2 regions of the Mycobacterium sp. NGS66 genome follow, and region 2 is predicted to be linked to the other one. Evidence: riboswitches for the same ligand, from Rfam matches in the RefSeq annotation. Region 2 holds a riboswitch; the other holds the start of a gene.

Region 1 (15,461 bases), on a different contig from region 2:
TTGCCGCGCACGTGAACCTCGAGCTGACCGACGAGCAAGTGGCGCTACGTGAAACCGTGCGCCGATTTCTGGCGGAGAAAGCGCCGATCTCCGGCCACGTGCGCGCGCTGCTCGACGACCCATCCGGCGTCGACGACGCGGTGTGGCAAGGCCTTGCCGACCTCGGGGCGACCGGGCTGCTGGTGCCGGAGGAATACGGCGGCGCGGGCATGACGATGGTCGAGGCCGGCATCGTGGCCGAAGAGCTCGGTGCCGCTCTGCACCCGGGACCGTGGTTGTCCACCGCGGTCGCCGCGCCGCGCGCGTTGACGCGGATCGGCGCCGACGGCGCGGCGGCTTCGATCTTGACCGGGATCGCCGATGGAACCACAACCGCGACCGTTGGCCCACTCGATGATGGCTCAATCCCGGCCGTTGACGGCGACGTGCTACGGGGCGAGACCGCAATGCTCGATGCCGCCGTGGCGGATATCCTGCTGGTGTTTGCCGAAAACCGCGACGGCACCGGTCTTTTCGCGGTCAAGTCGGATTCCCCCGGCGTCACGGTGACCCGCTTGCGGGGCATCGATCCGACCCGCAAGCGTTTCCGGGTCGCGTTCGACGGCGTCCCCGCGCAGCGGCTGGCCACGCCACCAGAAGGCGCCCTTGCCGCCCTCGTCGACGACGTGCTGATCGCCGCGGCCGCCGACGCGCTGGGCGCCGCCCGGGCGGTCATGGAGCTGGCGATCGAATACGCAAAGGTGAGAAGGCAATTCGGTCAGCCGATCGGCTCATTCCAGGCGATCCAGCATCTGTGTGTGGACATGTACGAAACGGTCGAGCTGGCCCGCAGCGGGGTCATCCACGCGCTATGGGCCGCCGACAACGCCGATGCGCAGGAGCGGCACCTGTCTGCGTTGCGGGCGAAGGCCTTCGCCGGCCGGCTGGCCACCGTGGGCGATACCGCAATCCAGGTGTTCGGCGGCATCGGATTCACCTGGGAGCATGATGCTCACCTGTACCTCAAGCGTCTGCTGGGCTGGAGCGCGTTGCTTGGTGGGCCCGACGGCTATCTCACAGAAATTGGCGCGCGCCTCGCGAAAGAGAGTCTGCCATGATCGATTTCACCGATCAGGTCGCCATTGTGACAGGAGCCGGCCGCGGCCTCGGACGATTGTATGCGCTGGAGTTGGCCAGGCGCGGCGCCTCGGTGGTGGTCAACGACCTGGGCGGGACGATACACGGTGAGGGCGCCGATACCACGGTCGCCGCCGAGGTCGTCGCCGAGATCGAGGCCGCCGGCGGCGCGGCCGTGGCGTCGCATGAGTCGGTGGCCAGCCCGGAGGGCGGCGAGGCAATCGTCGCACTCGCCGTCGAGCGGTTCGGCCGGCTCGACGCCGTGGTGAGCAACGCCGGCATCTTCAACAGCGTTGGCTTTGACGAGCTGTCCGTGGACGACTGGCGGAAGATGCTCAACGTGCACCTGGACGGCGGCTTTTATTTGAGCCAGCCCGCGTACAAGGTGATGAAGCAGCAGCGCTACGGCCGCTTCGTTTTCATCTCCTCCTCGGCCGGCATGTTCGGACAGCCGTGGGAGTCCCATTACGCGGCGGCCAAGGCCGGGTTGGTCGGCCTGTCGAACGTAATCGCGATCGAGGGTGCCGAACACGGCATCCTCTCTAACACCGTTCTGCCATTTGGCTTTTCGCGCATGGTGACTGAAATCGTGGCCGACCCGGAAGCCCTCGGGCAAATCGGCTTTTTGGACGCGATCAAGCCCGAGCTGGTGGTACCCATCGTCGTCTTCCTGGCGAGCAAGACCTGCGAGTTCACCCATCAGAACTACTCGGCGTGCGCGGGCCGCTTCGCGCGGGTCTTTATCGGCCTCGGCGAGGGTTGGTTCGCGGAGAACGGCAGCAATCCGACGGCCGACGACATCCAAGCTCACCTTTCCGAGGTGTCGGCAACCGAGCCGTTCACCGTGCCCGGATCGATCTTCGACGAAGTCTTCGCCGTGACGGCCCAGCTTGGCGTGACCTTCGGATGATGGATACCGAGCACCTTCTTACGGCCACGCGCTCCGCACGCAAGTCGCTCGACCTCGACGCTCCGGTCGACCTCGCCGACATCCGCGAATGTCTGCGCATCGGTATCCAGGCGGCCAACGGCTCGAATCAGCAGGCCTGGCGTTGGCTGGTCGTCACCGACCCCGAACTGCGGGCAAGGATCGCCGAACTGTACCGCGAGTCCTATCTGCTCCGAGTCGGCGGCCAGTTGCTCGCTGACCTGATGCCGGCTGGGACGCCGGAGACCCGGCTCATGTCGTCCACCGAGTGGTTAGTGGAGAACATGGCGAAAATACCGGTCCTGGTGATCCCTTGCTACCAGCCGTACCTGCCGCGCATCGACGGCGACGAGTCATTCCATCTGGCGACGCTGTACGGCTCGATCTTCCCGCCGGTGTGGAACTTTCAGTTGGCGCTGCACACCCGCGGGTATGGGACCTGCGTCACCACGCTGCACCTGCACCGCGAACGTGAGGTCGGCCGGCTGCTCGGAATACCGGCGAGCTATGTGCAAGGCTGCCTGCTGCCCGTGGGCCGCCTGCGTGCCGGGCGCCGATTCCGGCCGGCCCGCCGGCGGCCCGTCGACGAGGTGGTTGCGGTCGACGGCTGGGACGGTCCGCCGCTCTAAGATGGGCTCTGTCGCCCCGGTCAGCAGCGCCGTTAACGTGGGAATCTGATAGCCTTTACCAAAGATTTGGTTCACCGGGAGGGACACGTGCGTACGCTTGCCCAGCGGCCGTCCCCAAGGCTTGCGCACCGGTGACCATGGCAAGGCCCGATGCATTAGAGAAGGCCGGCAGCGCAGCCGACACCGGAACCCGCCGGACCGAGATCCTGCAAACGGCGGCATCACTGATCGCGTCGTCGGGGCTGCGGACCTCGCTACAGGAAATCGCCGACGCGGCAGGCATTCTCCCGGGCAGCCTGTACCACCACTTCGAATCCAAAGAAGCGATCCTGGTCGAGCTGACGCAGCGTTACCACGACGATCTCAACCGCATCGGGCGGCAGGCGCAGGCGCGGTTGGACCAGCCCGACTCCCGGCCCGCCGAGGAGCAAATCACTGAACTGGGAGTCGCAATCGCCAACTGCGCGGTGCAACATCAGGCGGCCCTGCAGATGTCCTTCTACGAGGGGCCGAACGCGGGCCTGGTGGACCGTGCGCAACAGTCCAGCCCAATTCATGAGGCGATGCTGCAGACCCTGCGGGCCGGCAGGTGGAGTGGCTACGTCAAACCGGACATCGACCTTCCGACGTTGGCCGACCGGATCTGCCAGACCATGCTGCAGGTGGGTCTCGACGTCATCCGCGACAAGGCTTCCGCCGATCAGGTCGCCCGGCTCATGTGCCGAATCATCCTGCACGGGTTGGCCGCTCGGCCACCCGCCGATGCCGCGCTGGATCGGTCGAACGCCTTTGCCGCCGCCCGTGAGGTGATCACAACGTGGTCCGACGACAGCGTCGCGGACCCCGGCGACAAGGCGGCGCATCTGCGCGCGGTGGCCAAAGCGGAGTTCGGCCGAAAAGGCTATGAAGTCACCACCATCCGCGACATCGCATCCGCGGCAGGTCTTGGCACCGGCACCGTCTACCGGGTTATCGGGTCCAAGGACGAATTGCTCGCCTCGATCATGCGTTCCTTCGGCAAGAAGGTTGAAGCCGGATGGGTCAGCGTGCTGCGCTCTGATGCGTCGACGATCGAGAAGCTCGATGCGTTGAGTTGGGTCAACGTCAACGCGCTGGACCAGTTCTCCGACGAGTTCCGGATCCAGCTGGCCTGGATGCGGCAGTCACCGCCGACAACCAACCCGGGCTGGTCCTACACCGTCCGGCTGCGGCAGATGAAATCGCTGCTCTCCGAGGGGATCCGGTCGCGCGAGATTCGCATCGACACGCCGTCGACCGCAATGCTGGCGCGATGCGTGATCGGCATGCAGTGGATACCGGAGAACATTCTGCGTGCCGTGGGAACTCGCGCGGCATTGCTGCACGCGCGCGACACTGTCCTGCGCGGGGTTGCGGTTCGGCGCCGGTAAGCGCGTCGCAGCCGGTACTTGGTACCCGGTGTTGAACCAAATAACTGTTACCCATACAGTTGGGCAGTTAGAACCGGGTTGGCAGTTGCCGAGAAGGGGATTTTCATGACTGTGATCGATCGGTTGCGTTATGACGGCAAGCGAGCGCTCGTCGTCGGCGGCGCGACGGGCATGGGCGCGGCGGCGGCCAAGTCGGCGGGAGAGCTCGGCGCCGAGGTGATCGTGCTGGACTACGCGCCGGTCAACTATGACGTCGCCAAGGCAATACAGGTGGACCTGCGCGACCCGGCCTCCATCGACGCCGCGCTCGAGCAGGTCGAGGGGCCGGTGCATGCGGTGTTCTCCGCAGCCGGAGTCGCCGACGGGCCGGATCTGATGAAGATCAACTTCATCGGGCATCGCTATCTCATCGAGCGGCTGCTCGGCAACAACCAGCTTCCGTCGGGCTCGGCGATCTGCTTCATCTCCTCGGTCGCCGGCATGGGATGGGAAAACGACCTGGAATTGCTGACGGAGTTCCTGGACACGCCTGACTTCGCGGCGGCCGACGCCTGGGTCAAGGCCCACGAGCCGGAAGGCATCATCCACTACGGCTTCAGCAAGAAGGTCGTCAATGCCTACGTGGCGACGCAGGGCTATCCCCTGCTGAAGCGGGGCATCCGCATCAACGCCATCTGCCCGGGCCCCACCGACACCCCGCTGGCCCAGGCGAATGCGGACCTGTGGTTGACCTTCGCGCAGGACTACCGAGACGAGACCGGATCCAAGGTCCACACCCCCGAGCAAATGGGCGACGTGATGGCGTTCCTCAACAGCGCCGCCGCCTTTGGCATCAACGGGATCACGCTGCTGGTGGACTACGGGCACACAATGGCCTCGCTCACCGGCGCCTACCCGCCCGGCAAGCCGATCATCGACCTGATCATGGGCCGGGTGAAGCTGTAGGAGGCTGCCCCGTGGCGCGCATCGTCGTGATCGGCGGCCACGGCAAGGTCGCCCTGCATTTGGCTCGCATCCTGGCCGAGCGGGGCGACGACGTGACGTCGGTATTCCGCAATCCGGACCACGCCGACGACGTCGCCGAAACAGGCGCCAAACCGGTCACCGCCGACATCGAGCAACTGGACACCGCCGTGCTGGCCCGGTTGGTCGCCGGCCACGATGCCGTGGTCTTCTCCGCCGGGGCGGGCGGCGGCAACCCAGCCCGCACCTACGCCGTCGACCGTGACGCGGCGATCCGGGTGATCGACGCGGCCGAGCGGGCCGGGGTCAACCGGTTCGTGATGGTGTCCTATTTCGGAGCGGGGCCCGATCACGGTGTGGCGCCGGAAAATTCGTTCTTTCCTTATGCCGAGGCCAAGGCCGCCGCGGATGCGCATCTGCGCGCCAGCGGGTTGGATTGGACGATCCTGGGTCCGGGTCATCTCACCCTGGAGCCCGCCACGGGACGGATCACGCTCGGTAGGGGAAGCGGTTCGGTGTCGCGTGCCGACGTCGCGCTCGTCATCGCCGCCGCGCTGGCCGACGACTCGACGATCCGCCGGACCATCGAGTTCAACAACGGGGACGTTCCCATCTCCGAAGCCCTGGCCGGCTGACCTTCGCCGAACGTGACGCTACTGTCACGGTCGGCATCGAAAGTGACGGCACTGTCACACTCGGCGGGATTTAGCCGCGGCTGGGCGCGGAGTAGCCTTGACGACGCAGCTGGTCTGCTGACGCCCCCCGTGGCATTGGCATCGAGCGAAGCACGTTAATCGTGCGCAGCGAGAGGGAACCCGGTGAGAGTCCGGGACTGTCCCGCAGCGGTATGCAGGAACGACCGCCGTCATATCGGCACTGGCCCTAGAAATGGGGCTGGGAAGCGACGGCCACTAGGAGCACCTCCGGGTGCGCGCCTGCGAGTCCGAAGACCTGCCAGCTGTGCCGGGCGCGCCGCGTCCGGCGGCTCATCGCCTCGTGGAATGGGCGTTTGGCCTGACCGGTTGCGAACAGTGCACCCGCAGGATGCGCACCGCGACTCGGCTCGGCTGCGCGTCCGCGGGCGGTGACCACCCGTCGATCGAAGGATGACTCAGTTGGTTAGCACTCAACCATTTACCGCCACCGTTACCGGCTCCCCACGCATCGGTCCCAAGCGGGAACTCAAACGCGCCACCGAAGGCTACTGGGCCGGACGCACCAGCCGCGCCGATCTGGAGTCCGTCGCCGCGACGTTGCGCCACGACACCTGGTCGGGCCTGGCGGCCGCCGGGCTGGACTCGGTACCGGTGAACACCTTCTCCTATTACGACCAGATGCTGGACACGGCCGTGATGCTGGGCGCGCTGCCGGCCCGCGTCACCGAGATCCCCGACGAGCTGGACCGCTACTTCGCGGCTGCCCGCGGCAATGACGACGTCGCACCGCTGGAGATGACGAAGTGGTTCGACACCAACTACCACTACCTGGTTCCCGAGATCGAGGCCGCCACCCACTTCGCGCTGCACCCGGACAAAGTGCTGTCAGAACTCAAAGAAGCGCTGTCGCAGGGGAATCCAGCTCGGCCCGTGGTCATCGGCCCGCTTACCTTCCTGTTGCTCAGCAAGGGCGTCCGCGGCGGAGGCGCGCCCATCGAACGGCTCCGGGAGCTGGTCCCGATCTACGCCGAACTGCTCACCCTGCTCGCCGACAACGGAGCTGAGTGGGTGCAGTTCGACGAGCCGGCGCTGGTGACCGACATGTCCCCCGACGCGCCCGCGCTGGCCGAGGCGACGTACAACGCGCTCGGCGCGGTGAGCAACCGGCCCGCCATCCATGTCGCCACCTACTTCGGTGACCCGGGAGCCGCCCTGGCGGCATTGGCGCGCACGCCCGTCGAGGCGATCGGCGTAGACCTGGTCGCCGGTGCCGAAACCGCGATAGCCGCCGTACCCGAATTGGCCGGCAAGACGCTGGTGGCCGGCATCGTCGACGGGCGCAACGTCTGGCGCACCGACCTGGAGGCGGCGTTGGGCAAACTGACGACCCTACTGGGGTCTGCGGGTGCGGTTGCCGTGTCGACGTCGTGCTCCACCCTGCACGTGCCCTACTCGCTGGAACCGGAGACCGGTTTGGACGACGCGTTGCGCAGCTGGCTGGCGTTCGGCGCCGAAAAGGTGCACGAGGTAATGGTCCTGGCGCGCGCGCTGCACGAGGGTCGCGAAGTGGTCGCAGACGAGATCGCCGCGTCCAACGCCGCCGTCGCCTCCCGCAAACGGGACCCGCGCCTGCACAACGATCAGGTACGGGCCCGGATCGACGCGATCGTCGCATCCGGTGCGCACCGGGGTGACGCCGCACAACGCCGGGCCAGCCAGGACGCTCGCTTGCACTTGCCGCCGCTGCCGACCACCACGATCGGCTCCTATCCGCAAACATCGGCAATTCGCAAGGCCCGCGCGGCTTTTCGCGCCGGCGAGATCGACGAGGCCGAGTACGTCAGCCGGATGAAGAAGGAGATCGCCGACGTCATCAAGTTGCAGGAAGAACTCGGGCTCGACGTGCTGGTGCATGGTGAGCCGGAACGCAACGACATGGTGCAGTACTTCGCAGAGCAGCTGGAAGGTTTTTTCGCCACGCAGAACGGCTGGGTGCAATCGTACGGGAGCCGGTGCGTGCGACCGCCGATCCTCTACGGCGACGTGGTCCGTACCCACCCGATGACGGTCGAGTGGATCACCTACGCGCAGTCACTGACCGACAAGCCGGTGAAGGGCATGCTGACCGGTCCGGTCACCATCTTGGCTTGGTCGTTCGTCCGGGACGACCAGCCGCTGGCCGACACCGCCAACCAGGTGGCGCTGGCCATTCGCGACGAGACCGTGGACCTGCAGTCCGCCGGCATCGCGGTCATCCAGGTCGACGAGCCGGCGCTGCGCGAGCTGCTACCGCTGCGTCGCGCCGATCAGGACGAGTACTTGCGTTGGGCGGTAACGGCTTTCCGGTTGGCGACCTCCGGCGTGGCGGACTCCACGCAGATCCACACCCATCTGTGTTACTCCGAATTCGGTGACGTGATCGGGGCCATCGCGGACCTGGACGCCGATGTGACGTCCATCGAGGCGGCACGCTCGCACATGGAGGTGCTCGACGACCTGAACGCTGCCGGGTTCGCCAACAGTGTGGGCCCGGGGGTCTACGACATCCACTCGCCGCGGGTGCCGCGAACCGAAGAGATCGCCGAGTCGCTGCGCGCGGCATTGCGCGCCGTGCCGGCCGAGCGACTGTGGGTCAATCCTGACTGTGGGCTCAAGACCCGCAACGTCGACGAGGTGACCGCGTCGCTGCGCAACATGGTCGCCGCGGCCCGGGAAGTGCGGTCGGGCTAGCTGGCGAGCAGCGTCAGTCACCGCGGCTGAGTTGACGCCGTCCATTGGCGGCCGTCGAAGTAACGCATGATATTCGGATTGTCAGGGGCCGGGTACCAACCTGCCGGAGCAGTCAATGCGGGCCCGACGGGGTAATACTGTTGTGCCGCAGATGGTTTCGACGCAGTGCGCACGGCAAGCACGACGCCGACAATGATCGCCGCGACGAGTCCTATTAGAAGGAGTAACACCAAACCGAAGGTCCCAGCCATCATGCCGACTACCTTAACCGGTCGCGAGCGTGCGCAGTTGTACGCCGAAACGGCGTCGCACGCGTACATTTGCGCACGCTCGTCCGCCTATTCCGACAGCACCTCGACGGGCACTTCGTCGTCCCAGGGCTGCCGCGTCACCATGTCGGCGACACGCACGAACCCGCGCTCGAACTCACCGGTGGCCGCATCGACCAGCCGGTAGGCCTGCGTCTGCTTGTGGATCGGCTGCGCGTCGAGCAGGACCACCCGTACCTCGCCGGGGGCGAAGTTACAGCGCTGCTGCATCGCGGTGATCAGTTGTTCGTTGTGCATGTGGCCGTCACCGAAGTTCCACCCGATCGCGGTGCTGCAAATCCGTTCGCCGTCGGTGATGACGTAGTCGTCCTCGTTCTGTCCCGCCATGGCGCGGTGCGCCAACGTGAACAAGGCGCGACCGTGGGTGTTCATGGCCCGAAACGCGTATCCCAAATACATCGGGATCTCGGCGCGGTCCTTGCCGTAGAAACGCTCCAGCTGGGCCTGCGGCATGCTGGCGATGGCCACGATCCCCCGGCCGATCTTCTCGCTCGCCGAGGGCTTGATGCACCACAGCGTGGTGTCCCAATTGCCCGCGTAATAGCGCATGCCGGGCAGGAACGAGATCTTGCGCGGAAACATGTTGCCCGCGATCACTATTCCCGCGATCAAGCCGATCAGGATCGCCACCGGCACCGCGTTTCTCACGTCGGACAGGCCTAGGCGGGCATGGCCGACGAACAACGCCAGCACCCCGAAGATCATGAAGACGTTCCATTCCAATGGAACTCCCATGGGGATGGCCGTCAGGATGCCCAGGTGGAAGCACACCATCACGATCGCGGCCACCGTCGTCGGCCAACCCCCGTGCGCGAAGAACAGCACCAGCGGCACGCACATCTCGATAAAGGTGCTGACGTGGGCGAAGAGCCGCGATAGTAGGCCCGGCCGTAGGTCGTCGGGAAACTTCTCGAAGAACATCCGCTTGACGAACCGCGGCCGGAACAGCGGGTTGTTCGACATCATCGTGGAAATCACGAACGGGAAGTGCTTGTTGAGCTTCGACGTGGCCGCACCCATCCAGATCACCAGGAACACCAGCTTGGACGCGACGATCATGTCGGTAGCGCCGAACAGGAAGGTCACCGCCAGCGTCGCGTAGACCTCGCCGCGGGCGGCCAGAAAGATCACCTTGTCGCGCAGCCCGAGCACGCCCAGCGTCAGCAGGATCAACACGACCTCCCACACCGGCAACAGCCCGACCTTCGTGCCCAGCTCCCGAACCGGGCCGCTGCCGTCGGAAAACAGGGCGCCCAGGAGCAACACCACCAGCAGCCCGTACAACGCGACGTCCACCGGCTTGCGCACCGTGCCCTTGGTCAGGGGAACGCGATCGGGCCACGGTGGCAGCCGGATGGTGCCGAACCGCATCCAATACAGAATGGAGCCCATCGGCGGGAAGAACCGGTTGTTGAGCGGCCCGAAACCGCAGCCGAGTCCGATCACCTCGAACAGCATCGTGTAGAGCACGACCTTCTCGAACACGATCGGCTCCGCGTACCACGACTTGACGTCGGTGAATCCGTCGATGCCCTTGGTACTCAAGACAATCAGCCAACCGACCAAGACGTAGAGCAGGATTTTCACCACGTAGAACAGGTGCAGCGCGACCGGCGTCCCGAAGCCCACCTCGGCCCAGTGGCGCGCCATCGGGCGGATCTTTTCGCTGCGGGTGCCTTTGCTCCATTCGGCAATGTCGACCTGCGGCAGGTCGGGCGTCAGAAATCCCATGGCCGACAGATTAGAACGCGTTCTAACCGTGCGCATCGGTTGCCGTCGCAGAGAGACGGTAACGCGCTGCCGCAAACCTGGCACTTGGCCTGAAGCACCGCGTGGTGGATGCTTAGGAGATGGTTCTGACCAGCAAGACCAGCAAGCGGCGCTTCGCCGCGTTGGCGGCGATAACCGCCATCTCCCCCGTCGTTCTGACGACGGGTCCCGTCGCGCGCGCCGACACCCCTGGACCCGGAGATGCGTGTACGGCCCTGCACGCGACAACCCGCGACGCCAACGGCCGGATGATGTGGTGCAACCCGACGATGACCGGCGCTCACAATTTGGTGTGGCAGTACGGCGGACCGGCCTGACGGCCGCTCAAGAGCCGTCAGCCGAAGATTCCCGACGGAATCACCGGCGCCTGGTCCAGCACCTGCGGATCGACCAACACATTCAGCGCGCTCAGCGCCCCGGCGGGCAACTCGGCCAACCCGTCGACCGTTGACAAAAACCTTTGTTGCTCAACCGGTTTCACCACGCCGTCGGCAAGCTCGGCGAACTTCGCCCGGTATTGTTCGCGCCCGAATGGCCGCGTGCCCAGGGGGTGGGCGTCGGCCACCGCCAGTTCATCGCTGATCACCTCGCCGCTTTTCAGCGTCACCTCCGCACGCGCGCCGAAAGCCTTCTCGGCCGAATCGGTGGAGTGATAGCGCCGGGTCCACATCGGGTCCTCGACGGTGGAGATCTTGCGCCACAGCTCGACCGTGTCGGGGCGATGCGCCCACTCGGGGGCGTACGAGCGGTCATGGTGCCACGTGCCGTCCTGCAGCGCGACGGCGAAGATATAGGGCAGCGAATGATCGAGCGTTTCGCGTGAGGCGTCCGGGTCGAACTTCTGCGGGTCGCCGGAACCGGTCCCGATCACCACGTGGGTGTGATGACTGGTATGCAGCACGATGCCGGCGATCTGATCGAGATCGCCGATGCGTTGACGCAGGCGACGGGCCAGGTCGATCGGTGCCTGACTCTGGTACTCCGCGGCATGCTCTTTGGTATAGCTGTCCAGGATTGCCCGCTTGGGCTCGCCCGGCGCGGGCAGCGGCACCCGGTATTCGCGCTCGGGGCCGCCGAGCAGCCAGGCGATCACGCCGTCTTCGCCTTCCCAGATCGGCGCGGGCGCTGCCTCCCCGCGCATCGCGCGATCGACCGCCTCGATGGCGATCTTGCCGGCATGCGCCGGCGCGAACGCCTTCCAGCTGGAGATGGCGCCTTTGCGTGATTGGCGGGTGCTGGTGGTCAGGTGCAGCGCCTGTCCGACGGCATGATAGATGGTCTCGGTGTCCAGCCGCAACATCGTCCCGAGGCCGGCGGCGACCGACGGGCCAAGATGTGCGACGTGGTCAATCTTGTACTCGTGCAAGCAGATTCCGCGGACCAAGTCGATCTGGATTTCGTACGCGGTTGCCACGGCGCGGATCAGGTCGGCGCCGGCGACACCGAGTTGCTGCGCGACCGCGATGAGCGGCGGGATGTTGTCTCCCGGGTGCGAGTAGTCGGCAGCCAAAAACGTGTCGTGGAAATCGAGTTCGCGGACCGCGACGCCGTTGGCCCAGGCCGCCCACTCCGCCGAGTAACTGCCGTCGACGCCGAAAACGCCGGCCCCGGGTCGCGCACGATGCGCAAGCGCTTGCTGCCGGGCCACCGTGACCGGTCGGCGCAGCACCGATGCGGCGCTGACGGCGGCGTTGTCGATGATCCGATTCAGTACCATTTCGGCGGTCTCGGGCTCGACGGCCACCGGATCGGCGGCGACCTCCGCGATTTTGGCGGCCAGGTGCTCGCTACGCGGGAAGTCGTCGGCGCTGCGCCGGCTCCGGACCTTATGCGTCAACATGGTCCACCCGCACGCGCCGGGCTAGCGGTTAGGCGAATTGTTCTCGCTTCGAAAGAGCTTGGTGATTCGGCGAATAGCTCGTCCGACGGGACTGCGCGCTCGTTGGGATTCCCTGATCCTGTCGAATGTTTGCTTACCCTCCGCTGCGTAATCGTTGACCGTTTCGTCGCCTTCTTCAGCGCGCATCTCTAGGCTCCTCGTCCTTCGGCTGGGTTTTGACGCTGGGGCGGCTCTGCGGGCGTCAGCCGCTCGGGGGGCTCTGCGGGCGTCAGCCGCTCGGGTGATTCGGCGGGCGTCAACCGTTCGGGCGTTTCCGCCGGCGTTCCGCGTTCGGGTTGCTGCGGGTCCGAGCCGGCCGGGCGCGTCACCGTGGACGGTCCTGCGGCATGGTCAATCATCGCTACTCCTTTGATTGGCTCGAGGTTGGCTACCCACCAACGCGGCGCACCAAAACGGTGGCTGGTCGAGCGGGCCGCCAAGCTGCCAGGAAAGGGCACATGCGTACCAGAAATTTGCGCAAACGATGCCGAATCGCATAATTTGTGGGCCGAGGGATCGGGAGAACGGGATAGCCCTTGTCAGACATGGGGCCGGCCACGCGCCGATTGAGTCTGGTGCCCGTGAACAGCACTGCCCGCGAAGCGGCCGCAGATGCTCGCGCGTGGGTCTCGAAAGCGCTGTGTAAGGAAACAGATCCCGACGCGCTCTTCGTGCGAGGAGCCGCACAGCGCAAGGCTGCGGTGATCTGCCGTCATTGCCCGGTGATGCAGGAATGCGGGGCGGAGGCGCTCGACAACAAGGTCGAGTTCGGCGTCTGGGGCGGCATGACCGAGCGCCAGCGCAGGGCTCTGCTCAAGCAGCACCCTGAGATCGTGTCCTGGACGGATTTCTTCGACAAGCGCAGGACCCGCTCAATCGGGTAGGTGCCTCCACGTAGCGCCGCTGTTATTCGGCCTGCTTGACCGGCGGGCGGTAGAAAATCGCCAGCTGACCGATGGCCCCGGCCAGACCCAGCCCCACCGCGACCGCCAGACCCTTCCAGCCGGTGAGCCAGAGGTTGTCGCCGAAGATCAGGTAGTCCAGGCTGAGCTTCCCCGGCCCCAGCGTGGCGACGACGACCGCGCTGACCGCCAGCACCAGGTTGTACTCCCAGCCCTCCTTGACGATGAAGAAGCCGTTGGGTCGGTGCACGGTCCAGGCCGCGACCAGCATGAGCGAGACGAAACCCGCCGCCGGGATCGGGGTGAGCAGCCCGGCCGCCAGTCCCAGTCCGGCCGCCGTTTCCGTGCTGGCGGCAACCACGGCGTGGAACTTGCCGGGCTTCATGCCAATGCTTTCGAACCAACGTGCGGTGCCAGGTATCCGGCCGCCGCCGAAGAACTTGTTCAGGCCGTGCGCGGCGAGTGTCAGGCCGAGCATCAGCCGCAGGATCAGTAACCCAACATCGTAGGCAGTCATACGTGCAAACGTAGAGCATCACCGTCGGACGGTGAGCGCCGAATCCAGCAGCCGGAGGTAGGCGTCAACGTCCGGGACGGCCGACTCCGCGGAATGGACGCTGACCGCGACGGTGTCCCCGATGCCGTGCACCCCGTGGGTCAGGCCCATCGCCGGTGACAGCGCCGGATATCCCGCCGTCAGGGCCACCGGTATGCCCCCGAAGCTCAGGTCGGCCGCTCCGCGGTGGACGCTGGACACCACCGTGTTGCCGGCCACCTGCGCCGGCCGGAGCCCGGGGTCGAACTGGGCTACTCCCCAACGCAGCAACGGGGCGGGGACGGCCGAAAAGGCCCGCTCGGCGCTGCGGGCAGCGGGATGCTCGAACCGCCGGCGGCCGTTGGCCAAGTCGGTCGCGATGCGCTCGGCACGGGCATCGCGCGCGAGTTCCGGATAGAGGCCGACCGCCACATTCCCGAAGTGGTTATGCGCATGGCGCACACCGGGTTTCGCCATCGGTACCTCGGCGCCCAGCGAATTTCCCGGTTCACCGAGCAGATCGGACAGCGCTTCGGACACCGCGGCCAGCACCCCGACGGTCACCGTCGGGCCGGGCAATTGCGAGCGGTGCCGGACCAGCGTGCGCACCGAACGGGCGCCGTCGGGGCGAGCATTGGTGGCCAGCGGCGGCCGCGAACCAGGCCCCGGCGCCAACACGCCCGACTCCAGATCGCGAACCAACTGTCGGTGGGTGCGCGCCGCCTGCACCGCCCGGCACGGCAAGAATCCAGCGGGAAGCCGTAGCACGTCGGGCACCGGATGCGCGCGACCGAACAGCCACGCGGCCATGGCCGAAGCACGGGTGCCATCGGCCAGCGCATGCGGAACTTGCACGACCGCAACGGTTCCCGGACCGGTGACGCCCGGTATGCCCAGCACCGGCGTGAAAACGTGTACCTGCCAGGGCATTCGACGAACGTCGAGCTGGCGGTCGGCGAGGCCGACCACCGCGGCCAGACAACCGTGCCAGCCGTCGTCGGCGAGTTGGTGGTGCACGGTCTGTGCGGAATCCACGGCCGCCGGTACCCACTGCGGATAGGTGAGAGCACATCCCTCCTCGAGTCGCATGCTCAAGTCAGGGCAAGTGCGAGCCCGTGCGCGGACCGCGTCGAGGGCGCCGTCCAGATCGGCGGGCACACCGGCGAACGCATATAGCAGGAACTGGTCGTTGGGGATCTTGGCCGACATCCAATAGAACTGCGCGTCGACGGCCGCCATCCGGTATGCGGCCATGACCTCAGCCGGGCGAGCCGACGAACGCCAGAATCAACTTGGCAACTTTCTCCGGCTGTTCGAGTTGCAGGAAATGCCCGGCGTGCTCGACGATCGCCATTTCGCTGCCGGGCGGCAGCACCCGTTCGGTCCAGTATGCGAAAGCTGGTGCCATGCAACCGTCGTCGCGACCATGCAGGTAGAGACTGGGCAGGATGGGTGGTTGGGTCCACAGCCGGTTCAACTCCGCGTACCGGGACGGCGGACGGGGATGGCGAATGACGGCCCGGTAGGGTCCCAGCGCTGACCGCCAGCTCTCCGGCGTCCCGATCGCGGCGTCGACATGACGCAGATCCTCATGGGCGCCCCGATAGCCCGGCGA
Region 2 (15,461 bases):
CGGCGAGCTTGTGCAGACCACCGTTGCTGTCGCCGCCGGTGTATTCGTAGTCCCAGCGCGACGAATGGAAACTGTGCCCTTTGAAGTCTTTGATCCCCGGAATGCCGGGCAGTTTCGGGCGGTGAAAGGGTCCCGACGCCATGACCACGAACCGGGCCCGGATGTCGTCATCGCGGCTGGTGCTGACCCGCCAGCGGCTGATTCCCTCGTCCCAATGCAGGGCGCGCACCTGGGTGGAGAAAATCGCGGAATCGTAGAGGCCGTAGTGCTTTCCGATGCGACGGCAATGTTCGTAGATCTCGCTGCCGTCGGCGAACTTCTTGCTGGGTATGTAGTTGAGCTCTTCGAGTAGCGGTATGTAGCAGTAGGATTCGTTGTCGCACTGCAGGCCTGGGAAGCGGTTCCAGTACCAGACCCCACCGAAATCGCCGCCGAGTTCGATGATCCGGACGTCGTCGACGCCGGCCTTTTTCAGGTATGCGCCGCATAGCAACCCGCCGAAGCCGCCGCCCAGCACGGCGACATCGATATCGGCCGAAATCGGGTCGCGCACCAATGGCGGCGAGTACGGGTCGGTCTCGTAGTAATCCGCGAACTCGTCGACCAGCTCGATGTACTGCTTGGAACCTTCGGGGCGCAGTCGCTTTTCGCGCTCTTGGCGATACTTCTCACGTAGCGCCGGAAGGTCGATGTCGTCGGGCGTCTCGGTCGGTGGGCAGTTCGGATCGGTCATGCCAAAGCGTTTTCCGGCAGTGCGGCGGGGTGCAGCGGGGCATCCATCTCGTGCACGGCGGGCAGCACCTCTTTCGCGAACAGCTCGGTGCTGGCCATCGCCTCCTGATACGGCATGGTGCCGAATTGCGGGACAATCGTCAGCTCGCAGAACGAACAGGCCCGCTGGGCGGCGACGATCCGGTTGTAGATCTCTTCCGGTGTGCCGATCAGGAGATTGGAGGCATGGTATCCGGGTGTCTTTTGGGCTTTGGGGTCGCCTTGAGCTCCGCCTGTCACCGACGAGGCGAGGACCGCGGTCGCGCTGGCTTCGCGCGCGGCATAGGCTTCATAGCCTCTGACGCCCTTGAAGTTCGAAGCGTCGGCAAATCCGTAGTGCACGGTGACATCGCGGTTGGCGGTCCAGATCCATTCCTCGGACTTGGCGGGGTCGTCGGTCGTGCAGTACATGAACATCACGTTCTTCGGCTGACAGGGCGGCAGGCCCTCTTCCTTGCGGAAGATGTTCACCTGCTGCACCTCTCGTCCGGCATCCTCGATCGGCTTGTTGCCGACGAAGAGCGGCACCATCCCGCGCCGTGCCAGGATCTCCAGCGACTCGGCGGTCGACGACGAGCTGTAGATGCGGGAAAACAGGTCGCTGCTCTGAGGTTCGGGACGAAGCGACATCTCCGGGACGGTGAATATCTCGCCTTCGTAGGAGAACCGCTCGCCGGACAGCGCCAGCTGCAGGATGTCGAGCGTTTCGTTGAACCGTTGCCGGCTTTCCTCGCGCGGTACGCCGACGGCGTCGAACTCTCCCTTCGACACGCCGCGGCCGATCCCGATCGTCGTGTACCGGCCGTTGGACAGGATGTCGAGATAGGCGATCTGGTGGGCCAGCCGGACCGGGTGCCACCACGGCGCGACGACGACGAAGGTGCCGAGGCCGACGCGTTCGGTGCGGCCGGCGAAGTAGCTCAGCGCCTGAATCGGGTTGGGCGTCATGCCATATGGGGTGCCGCAGTGTTCCGGCATCCAGATGCCGTCGAACCCAAGCGGTTCGGCCAGGTCGGCGATCGCGAGGGTGGCCTGGACGCATTCCCAGTCCGCCGTCGCGGGTGGGCGGCTGAAATCGCCCGCCAGCACGCGTTCCCAGTCGTGCGAATTGTGTGCTCCGAACCCAAGGTTGACTTTCATCGATCAAGCTCCTTTGCGAGTTGTCGGGGTGCGCCGGTGCCCATGTATCGGGCGAGGTTGCGGTGCAGGTTGGCGGTGGCGCGCTCCATATACGGGTTGGGCTTCGGGCCGCGGAAACCCAGCGACTTCATGCCCTGCTGCACGGCGGCCATGTTGGAGAAGTCCTGCGGCAACACACTGCGCCAATTCGGGTCGTCCGGCGGGGCGTACACCCATTCGGTCTGTGGCTCTTCGCCTTTCGGATACAGCTCGTAGCACGACGCTTCGAAGATGCATTTGTCCGGGTCGTATCCGTAGGGTCGGGCGCTGTAGCACAGGGCGGTGGTCAGCCCCTGCCCGATCTGGAAATTCGGGAAGATCTGCCATGCGGTCCCGCTCTCCGCCAGGTGCTTGGGGTCGATGGTCGGCCAGATCACGCCCCGCGCAGCATCATCCTCGCGCGCCGAAGTCAGCCAGTGGCTGAGCACCTGATCGGCGGGGGCGTCCTCGGGCAACTCGTCGACCAGGCGCAGCGCCGCGTCGACCAGCGTCTTGGTGGTGGTGGCGTTGGTTTCCTCCAGCGTGTAGAGCTGCATCTCGGCCGTCGAGAGCCGCGGGTCTGCTCCGGTGCCGAGCCGGATCTTCGATTTCGTCTCGGCCAGGTCCGTGGGTGCGTCGTAGCCGATGTTGCTGTGCCGGCCATGCGCGGCCGCCCAGCCGCGGAAGTTCCCGAACTTGTTGAATTGCGGATGGGTGGTGGCTACGTGGTAGGTCTCGTTGAAGGCTTCCATCGCGACCTTCCAGTTGCATTCGAAATGCAGCCATTTCCGCCATTTGCAGCGCATGTCAGCCAGGTTGAACGGGTCGAGCATGGTGGCGGCGGGCTCCAGGTAGTCGCGCAACGGCTCGGCTGCCGGATCCATGTTGATCCAGATCCAGCCGCCCCAGGTGTCGACATTCACCGCCGCCAGATGGGTGTTCTCCGGTGTCAACGCGCCCTGCCAGTCGGCTTGCTCGGGGATGTGGATGCAGTTGCCGTCCCGGTCATATGTCCACCCATGGAATCCGCAGACGAACGACTTCTTCTGGCCGCAAGCACTTTTCGCTCCGGCGGGGATGTCGACCAGCCGACGCCCCCGGTGCATGCACACGTTGTGGTGTGCCCTGAACGTGTCCGGCCCGGTGCGCACCACGACTATGGAGTCGTCGAGAATGTCGTAGGTGAGGAAGCTGCCCACCTTGGGCAGGTCCTCGACCCGCCCGACTTGCTGCCACACCTTGCGCCACAACTTGTCCCGTTCGGCGCGGGCGTACTCTGGCGAAATGTAGGCGTCGACACCGATGGTCACCGGGGCGGTCAGGTCGTCGGCGCTGTCGTCAAACAACTCCATCTCATGCCTCCCAACGCTTTATCGTCGTGCGGAAAGACTCGTCCTTGAGGAACAGCGAGGTATTGTCGCCGCCCAGATGCGTCCATCGCAGGTTCACCCCGCCGTCCACCAGGAGCGTCTGCCCGGTGATATAGCTCGACAAGTCGGACAGCAAAAACATGATGGCGCTGGCGATTTCGTCCGGATGGCCGCGGCGCCCCAGTGCGATGGCGCGCCGGTCACGCTCCGGGTCGTCGTCCACGTACGTGTGCGATGCCGGTGTCTCGGTGACCCCCGGCGCCACCGCGTTGACGCGGATGGCGTGTTGGGCCAGTTCGAGCGCCATGGTCCGGGTCACGGCCGCGATCGCGGCCTTGGCTGTGCCGTAAGCGATGTGGTAAGGCGCCGTGTTCATCCCGCTGATTGACGAAATCGAAACGATCGAGCCCGGACGGTTGCTGCGCCTCAGCTCCGCGGCCACCGCCTGGCTCATGAAGAACATCGTCTCGAGATTGCGGGTGAACAGCTCACGCCAATCGTGCCGGGTCACCCGGGTCGACGGCATCCAGGTGGACGGATCCGCCCCGCCCGCGACGTTGACCAAGCCGTACAGGTCACCCTCGATGTCCCGCGCCGACTCCAGCGCCGCGTTCACCCCGTCGTCGGTGGAGACATCGCCGACAACCGGCAGGACCGACAGACCCTCGCTCACCAGTGGGCCGACATGCTGGTCCAAATTGTCCCGATTGCGGCTCACCGCGACCACGGTGGCCCCGGCCTGCGCGACCAGCCGCGTCACCGTGGTACCGATACCACCGCCTGCCGCACCGGCCACCACGACAACGCGCCCACGCAGGCTCAGACGCTGACTCAGGATATCAACGCTCATTCAACAAATTGTCCGGACCAGATAACGGCGTGCAGTCATTAGAGAGCATGATTCTCTTACGGATAGCTCGTCGTCAAGAGCAGCACCAAACTCCATGCTTTCTATTGTCTGGACTATTACATGGTTGATATCGTCCGAGCGGTGACGGCTTTATCGTCCCAGCCTGCCGCCCGCTACGCGTCAGTGCGACCGCCGCGGGTGGCCGAAGGGTGGAGCCTGCAGCGCCTCACGCCGCCCAGCCGGCTGTTCGGCGCCAACGGCCTGCGCACCGGACCGGACGGCCGGGTTTACATCGCTCAAGTCACCGGCAGCCAAATCAGCGCGCTCGACGTCGCGACCGGACAGCTCGACATCGTCAGCGCCAAGGGCGGCGACATCGTCGCACCTGACGACGTGGCCTTCGACCCGAGTGGCAACCTCTACGCCACCGAGGTCATGAACGGACGGGTGAGTGTGCGCGACCCCGCGGGCCGGACCCGGGTCTTGCGCGACGACGTGCCCGCGGCCAACGGCATCACCTTCCATCGCGGCCGGCTGTTCATCGGCGAGTGCCGGGCGGGCGGGCGACTGCTCGAACTCGATCTGCGCGGCGGAGAGCCACGGGTGCTGCTGGAGAACCTGCCGTCGCCCAACGCCATGGAGGTTGGGCCCGACGGCTTGTTGTACTTCCCGCTGATGGGGGCCAACGAGATCTGGCGCATCGACCCCGAAGGTGGAGCGCCCGAGTGTGTCGCGGCCGATCTCGGTGTGCCCGACGCGGTGAAGTTCGATTCCCGCGGCTGCATCGTTTCCACTCAGGTACACAGCGGTCAGGTGCTGCGCATCGACCCGCGCAACGGCGAACGCAGCGTGCTGGCGAACCTGAATCCGGGCCTGGACAATCTGACGTTCTTGGGCGATCGGCTGTTCGTGTCCAATTTCACCGGCGAAATTACCGAGATCCTCGACGGCGGCGACACGCGGACGGTATTGCCGGGTGGGTTGAACTGGCCGTTGGACTTGGCGTTTGGCGACGACGGCAACCTCTACATCGCCGACGGAACCTACTTCTACGCCCTGTCGCCTACCGTCGACGATCGCGAGCGCGGCGCAGCCGGGCGAAGCGGGTCGTCGCGCATCTGGCCTGAGCCCGACCGGCTGCGCACCGCGGGAATGCTGTTCAGCCCCGGGTATCCGGGCTTCCTGCGTGGCGTGGCGAGCAGCGGTCCCGGCGAGTTCGTCGTCACTACCTCCAACGGTCAGGTGGCGCGATATTGGCCCGGCCGCAACGAAAGCGCGGTGCTGGCAGACGGTTTCGACCAGCTTTATGGCGTCGCAGTCGCTGCGGGCGGCGCCGTCGTGGTCGCCGAACTCGGGAAGGGGCGGGTGTTGTCGATCCAGCCGGGCGACGTTCTGACGCTGGCGTCGGATCTCAGCGAGCCGGTCGGTGTGGCCATCGCCCCCGACGGAAGTTGCCTGGTCTCCGAGGCGGGCGCCGGGCGGGTGGTCAAGCTGGACGGCACCGGGCCGATACTGGACGAATTGCAATGTCCCCAAGGCATTCTCGTGTTCGACAACCAGGTCTATGTCGTCGATGCGGGCGCGAAAGAGCTGATCGCCTTCGACCTGGGCGGCCGGACCCGACGCACCATCGCATCGGAATTGCCGGTCGGCGCACCGCCGGGCGTGATACCCAAGCCACTGCTGGGCATGCCGCCGTTCTCCGGACCGCAGGGACCGTTCGCCGGCATCGCCGCGGGGCCGGACGGGACGCTGTATGTTTCCGCGGACGCCGAGGGCAGCGTCCTGGCATTGCGTCGGGAATCGTCAAGGGCCGCAACAGATGCCGAATAGTGCCGATGCCACAGAACTAAAGGCAGTCGACCACCGCTACCTGCAGGTCGCGCGGACGCTGCGCAAGGAGATCGTGGACGGCGTGTATCCGGTGGGATCGCAATTGCCCACCGAACACGAGCTCTGCGAACGGTTTGCGGTCAGCCGCTACACCATTCGGGAAGCGCTGCGCCGGCTGCGGGAGGACAACCTGGTGTCGTCTCGGCCGCGCACCGGAACGCTGGTGGTCCCGCGGCCGTCGTCGGAGTCCTACGTCCAGCACGTCATGTCGATCAACGACTTGGTGGCTTTTGCGGCGGGTGCGCGATTTGCCATCGAATCCATCAGCATGGTCACCATCGACGACGAGCTGGCCGACCGGATTGGGCTGAAAAGCGGCGAAGAGTGGCTGAGCGTGCAGGGCTATCGTGCGGACTCGTCCGGACCCGCGCTGTGCCGCACCGAGTACTACATCAACCGCGCGTTCGCGGCCGTCGGCAGACTGCTGCAGCGCCATGAGGGCGCCGTCTTCCCGCTCATCGAGGACTTATTCGGGCTGAATATCGTCGAAGTTCAGCAAGAAATCGCCGCGGTCCTCATTCCACCGGCACTGGCCAGCGGCCTCGAAGTCGAGCCCGGGGCCCCAGCGCTGCAGGTGCGACGCACCTACACGACTTCCGAGGGGCAGGTTGCCCAGGTCACCATCAACACCCATCCCGCGTCCCGCTTCCGTCACTCGATGACCATGCGGCGCATCAAAGGCTGACCGGCGGCGCTGCATGCCCACATCTCAGGACCGAAAGCTGATCGGGGGACGTTGGGTTCGCTGGAACGACGAACGCGCCAACGAGGCTTACGCACGTGGCTGGTGGGTACGCACCACGCTGGCCGACGCGCTGCGCGAGGCCGCAGAACAGACTCCGCAGCGCGTGGCGCTGGTCGACGGTGACCATCGACTGGACTGTCAGGACTTGTACCGGCAGGCGAGCACCTTGGCGCAGGCGTTGCACGCACGCATTCCCCCGGGCAGTGTGGTGTCGTTCATGTTGCCCAACTGGCATGAGGCCGCGGTCATTTACCTGGCCGCGACGTTGGCGGGGATGGTAGCCAACCCGATCTTGCCGTCGTTGCGGGATCGGGAAATGCGCTTCATCCTCGAAGACGCCGACAGCCGCATGGTCTTTGTGCCGTCATCTTTCGGCCGCCACGACTATCCGGCGATGCTGCGCCGGGTGACCGCACAGCTGGAATCGCCGCCCGAGGTTCTCGTGGTGCGGGGCGATTCCCACGCCGACGAGGTCGGATTGGAGTCATTGGTCACACCGCAACCGAGCACCCGCCAGCTGCCCCAGCTAAATCCCGACGCCGTGCGGATGATTCTCTATACCTCCGGTACTACCGGGCGTCCGAAAGGTGTTCTGCACACCCATAACTCGCTACACGCGCTGATTTGCCAGATCCGCGACCACTGGCTGGTCGAGCGGGGCGACGAGTTCCTGGTCGCTTCGCCGATCGCCCACATCGGTGGTTCCATCTATGCGTTCGAATGCCCGCTGCTGTTGGGCACCACCGCCGTGTTGATGGATCGGTGGGACGCCGACGAGGCGGTGCGGCTCATGCGGACGGAGCGGTGCACCCATATGGCAGGTGCGACACCGTTTTTGGCACAGCTACTGGCGGCTGCCCAGGACGCCGATACCCGGCTGCCCGATCTGAAGCTGTTCGTCTGCGGCGGCGCCGCGATGTCGCCGTCGCTGATCCACAGGGCAGCAACATATTTCGAGTCGGCGATCGTCACCCGGGTGTACGGTTCGACCGAGGTGCCGATCACCACCGTCGGTGCACCACAGCATCGTGACCGCGCCGCCGACACCGACGGCCGCGTCGGCCTGGCCGAGGTGAAGCTGGTCGGCGAGGAGATTCATGCGCGGGGGCCGCAGATGTTGGCCGGCTATCAGCACCCCGAGGACGAAGCAGACGCCTTCGACGAGGAAGGCTATTTCCGCACCGGAGACCTCGCGCGCTGGGTCGACGACGGCTATCTGGTGGTCACCGGCCGCGCCAAGGACATCATCATCCGCAACGGTGAGAACATTTCACCCAAGGAAGTCGAGGACATCCTGGCCGGACACCCCGCCATCGCCGAGATTGCCATCGTCGGCCTGCCCGACGACCGCACCGGAGAGCGGGCCTGCGCCGTCGTCGTGCCGACCACGGCGCCGCCCCCTGACGTTGCCGCCCTGCGCGCATTTTTGGAGGCGTCGGGCGTCGCCCGGTTCAAAGTGCCGGAGCAAGTGGTTATCTGGGATGTGCTTCCGAAAAACGATGCGGGCAAGGTCCTCAAACATCAGATCAGGGCGGCGCTCATGAAGGCAGGCCGGTGACATGCAGGTGGCGATCGTAACCGGGGCAACCGGCGGCATCGGAACGGCCTGTGCGACAAGGCTTGCCGAGATGGGCATGGCAGTGCTGGCGACCGGGCGCAGTCAAGACAAGCTCGCCGCATTGGCCTCTGGCATGGCCAATCCGGGCGCGGTGGCCACGCTGGCCGTCGACCTCACCGACGACGACGCGCCCCATCGGATCACTGGCCTCGCCGTCGAGCGGTGGGGGCATGTCGACTTTCTCGTCAACGCGGCCGGGGTGGGCAGTCCCAAGCCAATACACGAAACCGACGACGAGTCACTGGACCACTTCCTCGGTTTGATGCTGCGTGCACCGTTCCGCCTGATCCGAGAGGTGCTGCCGCACATGCGGACCGGTTCGGCGATCATCAACATCACCTCTACCTTCGCCGTCGTGGGCGGTCTGCGCGGCGGCGCCTACTCGGCGGCCAAGGGCGGGCTCACGGCGCTGACCACCCACATCGCGTGCCAGTACGGTGCGCAGGGAATACGTTGCAACGCAGTCGCTCCGGGCGTCATCCAGACTCCAATGACCGAGCATCGGCTGGCCGACCAGCGGTTCCGGCGGATCAACACCGAGATGACGCCGCATCAACGGTTGGGCACGGTCGAGGATGTCGCCAGCACGGTGGCGTTCTTGTGTTCTCCCGGTGGGGCATTCATCAACGGCCAGACCATCGTCGTCGACGGGGGGTGGAGCTCCACCAAGTATCTGTCCGAGTTGGCGCTCACCTCGGAGTGGAAACCCAAGCCAACAGAATAGGGACCGCTGCGGGTAGCGCGGCAGGCACCGAACGTGCTCTCACGGCGATAAATTGGCGATTATTTCGCCGTGAGAGCACGCTCGGCGATGGATTTGTGGCATCGACGGAATCGACGCTCAAGCTGTTTCGTAGTGCCGCCGGATTCCGGCGAGCATCGCGATATGGGCTTTGACCGCCTCCCGGGTGGTGAACGCCGCCAACGGCCGGGGTGCTGATATGCATATGCGCTCTGTGACCCGGGTGCCGCCGTCAACCGGTTCGAAGCTCACCTTTCCCCGCAACCGCACACCAGGAAACTGGTCCGCCTCGGTCAGCACATCTCCAGCGGAGAGTACCTGCAGCCGTGCCCGATAGGCGGTCCGGATAGTGAACGGCCCCAACGGGATACGGTCGACGACCCGATATGTCTGGTGATAGCCGTCCGAGGTGTCGCCACGCGAGACCACATCCACCGACACGATCAGCGGATGCACCAGTTTGATGTTGTTCAAGTCGACGTAGAAATCGCGAACCTCGTGCGGTGGCGCGGGTACCTGTTCGCTCAGCGTCCGCTCGGCGTGGGCCGTCCACCAGCTCATGCCACGCAACTTAACGCCCGAGTAAAACGTTGGTCCGCCACCAGATGAGCGCGGCGAACACGGCGACGACGGCGATCGTCACCCCGGCCTGGATCCGGGTGCGGCCGGCTTTGGGTGCGTAGACGTAAGCCGCCGCAACCAGCGCACCGGTGACCAGGCCACCGATGTGACCCTGCCAGCTGATTCGCTGCGAACTGACCAAAGGGGCGACGAAGGTGAAGACCAAGTTGATGACGATCACCGCGGCAACCCCGCGAATGTCGCGGCTGAGCCGCCGCGCCACCACGAATATCGCGCCGAAAAGACCGAACACCGCACCCGATGCGCCCGCGGTCGCCGAATTGAGCGGCGACAGCAGGTAAACCAGCACCGAGCCACCCAGCGCGCTCAGCGCGTACAGCGTCCCGTAGCGCAACCGGCCCAGCCACGTCTCGAGCGGTGGCCCGACGACGAACAGCGCCCACATGTTGAACAGCAGATGCGCCGCGCCGTAATGCACAAAGGCCGAAGTCACCAGGCGATACAGCTGACCTTGCGCAATTCCCCACGGCCACATGGCAAGCGTCGTTTCGAGGTTTTGCGATGCCAGCTGCACAATGAAAACGGCGACGTTGGTTGCGATCAGCGCATAGGTGAGGATCGGAATGCCCGACGGCTCCCGGCCTCCGAATTGTGAGCGGGGCTGGCGAATCGTCTTGGCCCCGGCGCGCACGCAGTCCACACACTGGTGACCGACTGCGGCGCTGCGCATGCAATCCGAGCAGATCGGCCGTTCACATCGGGTGCAGCGCACATAGGTGATGCGCTGCGGATGCCGGTAGCAAGCCGGGGCGTCGGCCGGCGACTCGGGCACGCTTGATCCGCTCATCGCACCATTCTTGCCTGCAGCGCGGAACCAACGCCGGGCAGCAAGCTTGTTCACTTGTGCAAGACATTGACCTAGCGTGTTTTTCGTGGCTCACCCCAGCGGCCCAACCGGCCCAGTCGAGCGCTATCTGACCTGCCTGGCCGCCCACGATTGGGACGGCCTGGCGGCCACGATCGCCGACGACGGCTTGACCCGGGAGGGCCCCTTCTGCGATCGCATCGAAGGCAAGCAGCATTACCTCGCTTACCTACGCAAGGTTCTGACCGAACTCAAGGGCCACCGGGTGGACGTGCAGCGAATCTCGCACGTGAACGGCCGGCTTTCCTACGTCGAGCTGACCGAAGCCTTCGAGATCGACGGCGTCCGCGCGGCATGGCCCGAGTGCCTGCGGTTCGAGCGCAACGACGACGGCCTGATCTCTCACGTCAGTGTGTTCTTCAAGCAGCGCGGCGCCGACAACCAAGCGCCGACGGGAGATGCACGCTGATCGGTGACCATCCAGAGAACTATTCCCTCGCCCGCGGAGTTGACCTACTGTGTCTTGCGTGGAGGCAGACGGAACACCGGAGTTGGTGCCAGTCGAAAAATTGCACTCTGGCGACCCGATCACCGATTGCGGTCAGCGGTACATAGTTCTCGAGTCGAAAACCGTGGGCGACAGCTGCGTCGTCCTCGAACTCGAGTCCCGAGTGGACCACCAGTTACAGGTCATCGAGAAATCTTTCCCCGCCGGTTACCACGTCGGCCGGGCAAACCACCGATACCTGTAGCGCAGTTTTTCGGCTGAATATCGCAACCAGTAGCCGTTCGGCGGCTACCGCTAATTCGCGTTATTGAGACGTCTGGAATCGCGCTGTCGCTGACCTCCAATTGCAAGAGTTTTGCAAGAGTGCGCGCGGAAGCTGCAGCCGGGATGCGACAATATCGCCCGTAAGGCGATGACGACGCAGGAAGCCGGTGCGAATCCGGCGCGGTCCCGCCACTGTCATCGGGGAGCGACCCTCATATGCCACGGCCATTTGGTTGGAAGGCGAGGCGAGCGGCGATCCGAGAGCCAGGAGACTCGCGTCATCGTGTCCTGCTAGCCCGGGGCGGATGTACCCCGGAGAGAGCTGACCTGCGATGTCGTTGCAGTTTTTGTCGTGCGGTTCAACCGCTGGCGTCTCCGGAAAAGGGCTCGCCGCCCGGTCACTTACCGGCGGTCGGCAATGACCGCCCCGCTATGGATGGCCTCGCCCCCTGAACTGCATTCGGCCCTGCTGAGTACTGGGCCGGGACCCGGTCCGCTGCTGGCGGCGGCCGCGGCGTGGGCCTCACTGAGCACCGCGTACGCCACGGCGGCCGCCGAGCTGACCGGGCTGCTAGACGGCGTGCAAGGCGCGTGGGACGGGCCGACCGCTCAGGCGTATGCCGCTGCCCACGCCCCGTACCTGGCCTGGCTGACCCAAGCCGCTGCCGACAGCGCCACAAGGGCCGCAGTACACGAAGCCGCGGCCACCGCCTATACCGCGGCGCTGGCCGCTATGCCGACCTTGGCCGAATTGGCTGCCAACCACGCGACGCACGCGGCGCTGGTGGCCACGAATTTCTTCGGCGTCAACACCATCCCGATCGCGCTCAACGAAGCCGACTACCTGCGGATGTGGATCCAGGCGGCCACCGTGATGAGCGTTTACCAGACCGAATCCAGCACCGCGATCGCGTCGGCGCCGGAGTCCACCGCCGCCCCGCAAATCATGAAAGCCGACACGGCCGCTTTCGACGCGGCCACATTGCCGCCCGACCGACAGAACGAGATCTATCAATGGTTGGAGCAGAGCGGCTTCATCGACTTCTACAACGAGAGCATCCAACCGTTGATCGATGCGCTCTACAACAGCCCCTTCTTCCAAGGGATGTTTGGCGGGTTCGATCCTTGGCTGCCCATCCTGGGTAATCCACTCACCTATTTCAGTCCACTCAATATCGCGTTCGCACTCGGCTATCCGATGGACATCGGCACATATGTCGCGCTGCTGTCCCAGATGTTCAGCTTTGTGGCGCTGGATCTGACCGCAGCATTTGCCTCCGGTAATCCGGCGACCATCGGGTTCACCATTCTGTTCACCACCGTCGAAGTCATCGGCACGGTCATCACCGACACCATCGCGTTGCTCAAGACTCTGCTCGAGCAGACTCTGGTGCTGCTCACGGTCCTGGTGCCGCTACTGACCGCTCCGCTATTGCCGTTGGCCGCCGGCGCTGTATTGGCGCCCATCGGCCTAAAGGGTTTCGCCGCGCTTCTTTCCGTGCCACCGGCGCCGCCCGTCGCACCCCCGGTGACGGCGCCCGCGTTGGTCCTTGCGCCGAGTATCCCGGCGTCCACCTCGTCCCCGACGCCAACTGCCGGGGAACTGACCGCTTCGGCACCGGCGCCCGGACCGCTGCCGCCGTCGACTCCGGCACCACCGGGGTTGACCGGCGCGGGCACCATCGCCGCAAACATGGGCGCGGGAATGGAGAACTTCGCCTACCTGGTGGGCGACCTGAACTCTGCCGCCAGGACGGAAGCGAGCATCAGCGCCCGCAAGCACGCGTCGGCGCCCGACGTCGCCCAAAACCTCCCGATCACGACGACGCCCGAAGACGAAGCTCCCAAGCAGCGGCGCCGACGAACCAAGGCGCAGGTGCTCGGCCGGGGTTACGAATACATGGATTTGGAGCCAGACCCGGAGACGGTCGCCTCGGACGGGGGCGCGGGACCCCGCGGGTTCGCCGGAACCGCCACCAAAGCCGGTGCCCGCCAGGCTGCCGGGCTGATCACTCTGACCGGCGGCGGGTTAGGCGGAGCCAGCCTGCCGATGATGCCGGCTACCTGGGAGCCCGACTCGCCGTAGCCGGTTGCGACGACGTGCCGGTGCCGCGCTGCGATCGGCTCGAATGCCGCCTGTGCCAACGTGGTTCACCGGACGGGCGGCGGTAACCCGCTTCCTTGCCGCGCGGGCTTTCACCAAGCCCGGCGACATGGCGCTGATCCCGACGGCTGCGAACGGTCAACCCGCCGTCGCGGAATATCGGCGCGCCGACGACGGCGTCATGCGGGCCCATTCGATTCACGTCATCACGGTCGGCACCAGCGGGATTGCTGCCCTCACCGTCTTTCTCGATCCGGCGCTCTTCACCATTTTCGGCTTGCCTTTAAGCCCATAGCCGCGCGCTGCGCCTACGCTCGAGTTCACATGTGGTTCAGATGTGGACAGCGCGGTAACACACCATGAGTATTAGGCGCGGCGCTGGTTGTTGAAGGGTGACTGAGTGAAAATTCCGGGTATCGGCCTGGTGGGCAGTTTGGCCGATGGTGTGATGCAGGCCGGTGCGCAGGCGGCATCGGGTGCCGCGGGCACCGTGCAAATGCTGACCAGCCCGGTGGTGGAGCTGGTTGGCCCGGTGGTGCAAGCCGCGGCCCAGTCGACCGGGCGGGTGCTGGGAACCTCTAACGGCTCGGCCACCCATCCCATCCCGCCGGTGCGCTGGCACAGCCGCAACCGGGTGCATCTGGATTTGGATCCGCTGCTGCCGTTCCCGCGATGGGATGAGCACGCGGCAGTGGTAGAGGAGCCGGTGCGCCGGATTGCCGGCGTGGCCAAGGCTCACGTCGAGTGCTCGTTGGGCCGGCTGGTGGTCGAAATCGACGAAGATGCCGACAGCGATGCGGTCTTGGACGAGGTGCGTGACGTCGTCGGCGCCGTTGCCGAGGACTTGAAGCTGGTGGCGTCCGGGTCGGCGACACCGGTCGCTGCGTTCGCCGACCCCGGCAACCCGTTGGCAATTCTGGTCCCGCTGACGGCCGCGGCGATGGATCTGGTCGCAATGACCGCCGCCATTACGGGCACCGTCGCCAAACTGCCCGCCGCACCGCAGACCACCCGGGCGGTGGTCGCGCTCATCAACCATCAGCCGCGCATGGTGTCGGTGCTGGAGTCGCGATTGGGGCGAGTGGGAACAGATATCGCGCTGAGCGCGGCGACGGCGGCGGCCAACGGGCTCACCCAGGCGTTCGGCACCCCGATGCTCGACCTGGTGAGCCGTGGCCTGCAGCTTTCCGAGGCAGCGGCGCACCGCCGGGTATGGCGCGAACGTGAACCCCAGCTGGCTTCGCCGCAGCGGCCGCAAGCCCCGGTGGTCCCGGTCATCTCGTCGGCCGGGACCAAGTCGCACGCGCCGCGGCACGCGTGGGCGCCCGCGGCTGCCGGCGACGAAGCCCATGTCGTCGTCGGCGGCGCCATCGACGCCGCAATCGACACCGCGAAGGGGTCGATGAAGGGGCCCGTGGAGAGCTATTCGGATTCGGCGGCGAACGGCTCGCTGATTGCGGCGGCAAGCGCGTTACTCGCCGGCGGCGGCACCGAGGATGCGGCCGGCGCGATCCTGGCCGGGGTCCCCCGCGCGGCGCATATGGGCCGGCAGGCGTTCGCGGCCATGCTGGGCCGCGGCCTGGCCAACGCCGGCCAACTGGTGCTCGACCCGGGCGCGCTGCGCCGACTGGATCGGGTCCAGGTGGTCGTCATCGACGGCGCCGCGTTGCGCGGCGACCACCGAGCCGTCCTGCATGCCGAAGGAGACGAGCCCGGCTGGGACGACGACCGGGTCTACGAGGTCGCCGACGCGTTGCTGCACGGCGAGGAGGCCCCCGAGCCCGACCCCGACGAGCTGCCCGCCACCGGCGCGCGGCTGAAATGGCTACCGGCGCAGGGGCCGTCGGCGGCACCCGCGCAGGGTCTGGAGCGCGCCGATCTGATGGTCGACGGCCAGCGCGTCGGCAGCGTGGCCGTCGGCTGGGAGGTCGACCCTTACGCGATCCCGCTGCTGCAGACCGCACACCGAACCGGAGCGCGGGTGGTGTTGC

The links. Region 2 has a riboswitch for cobalamin ahead of AC5Y2L_RS03805 (PPE domain-containing protein). Riboswitches for the same ligand answer to the same signal wherever they lie in the genome.
Region 1: it holds a riboswitch for cobalamin, as region 2 does, so the genes downstream of both, metE (5-methyltetrahydropteroyltriglutamate--homocysteine S-methyltransferase) here and AC5Y2L_RS03805 (PPE domain-containing protein) in region 2, are expected to answer to the same signal.

Annotation. Positions count from the first base shown of each region.
Region 1 covers NZ_JCALCG010000019.1:77,722-93,182, reverse strand. The annotation lists gene AC5Y2L_RS26480 (acyl-CoA dehydrogenase family protein) at 1-15, shown strand, start outside; gene AC5Y2L_RS26475 (acyl-CoA dehydrogenase family protein) at 12-1,097, shown strand; gene AC5Y2L_RS26470 (SDR family NAD(P)-dependent oxidoreductase) at 1,094-2,026, shown strand; gene AC5Y2L_RS26465 (nitroreductase family protein) at 2,026-2,673, shown strand; gene AC5Y2L_RS26460 (TetR/AcrR family transcriptional regulator) at 2,811-4,082, shown strand; gene AC5Y2L_RS26455 (SDR family oxidoreductase) at 4,188-5,027, shown strand; gene AC5Y2L_RS26450 (SDR family oxidoreductase) at 5,039-5,680, shown strand; cobalamin riboswitch at 5,794-6,018, shown strand; gene metE (5-methyltetrahydropteroyltriglutamate--homocysteine S-methyltransferase) at 6,152-8,431, shown strand; gene AC5Y2L_RS26440 (DUF2510 domain-containing protein) at 8,449-8,682, opposite strand; gene AC5Y2L_RS26435 (DUF3556 domain-containing protein) at 8,770-10,491, opposite strand; gene AC5Y2L_RS26430 (hypothetical protein) at 10,611-10,847, shown strand; gene prpD (2-methylcitrate dehydratase PrpD) at 10,865-12,370, opposite strand; gene AC5Y2L_RS26420 (hypothetical protein) at 12,559-12,768, opposite strand; gene AC5Y2L_RS26415 (WhiB family transcriptional regulator) at 12,946-13,293, shown strand; gene AC5Y2L_RS26410 (DoxX family protein) at 13,316-13,828, opposite strand; gene AC5Y2L_RS26405 (WS/DGAT domain-containing protein) at 13,847-15,100, opposite strand; gene AC5Y2L_RS26400 (alpha/beta fold hydrolase) at 15,105-15,461, opposite strand, start outside.
Region 2 covers NZ_JCALCG010000001.1:768,082-783,542, forward strand. The annotation lists gene AC5Y2L_RS03745 (flavin-containing monooxygenase) at 1-733, opposite strand, end outside; gene AC5Y2L_RS03750 (LLM class flavin-dependent oxidoreductase) at 730-1,911, opposite strand; gene AC5Y2L_RS03755 (aromatic ring-hydroxylating oxygenase subunit alpha) at 1,908-3,281, opposite strand; gene AC5Y2L_RS03760 (SDR family NAD(P)-dependent oxidoreductase) at 3,283-4,149, opposite strand; gene AC5Y2L_RS03765 (SMP-30/gluconolactonase/LRE family protein) at 4,270-5,982, shown strand; gene AC5Y2L_RS03770 (GntR family transcriptional regulator) at 5,972-6,727, shown strand; gene AC5Y2L_RS03775 (AMP-binding protein) at 6,741-8,345, shown strand; gene AC5Y2L_RS03780 (SDR family NAD(P)-dependent oxidoreductase) at 8,347-9,129, shown strand; gene AC5Y2L_RS03785 (SRPBCC family protein) at 9,247-9,708, opposite strand; gene AC5Y2L_RS03790 (rhomboid family intramembrane serine protease) at 9,719-10,576, opposite strand; gene AC5Y2L_RS03795 (nuclear transport factor 2 family protein) at 10,662-11,063, shown strand; gene AC5Y2L_RS03800 (hypothetical protein) at 11,122-11,346, shown strand; cobalamin riboswitch at 11,479-11,663, shown strand; gene AC5Y2L_RS03805 (PPE domain-containing protein) at 11,785-13,452, shown strand; gene AC5Y2L_RS03810 (hypothetical protein) at 13,505-13,765, shown strand; gene AC5Y2L_RS03815 (cation-translocating P-type ATPase) at 13,871-15,461, shown strand, end outside.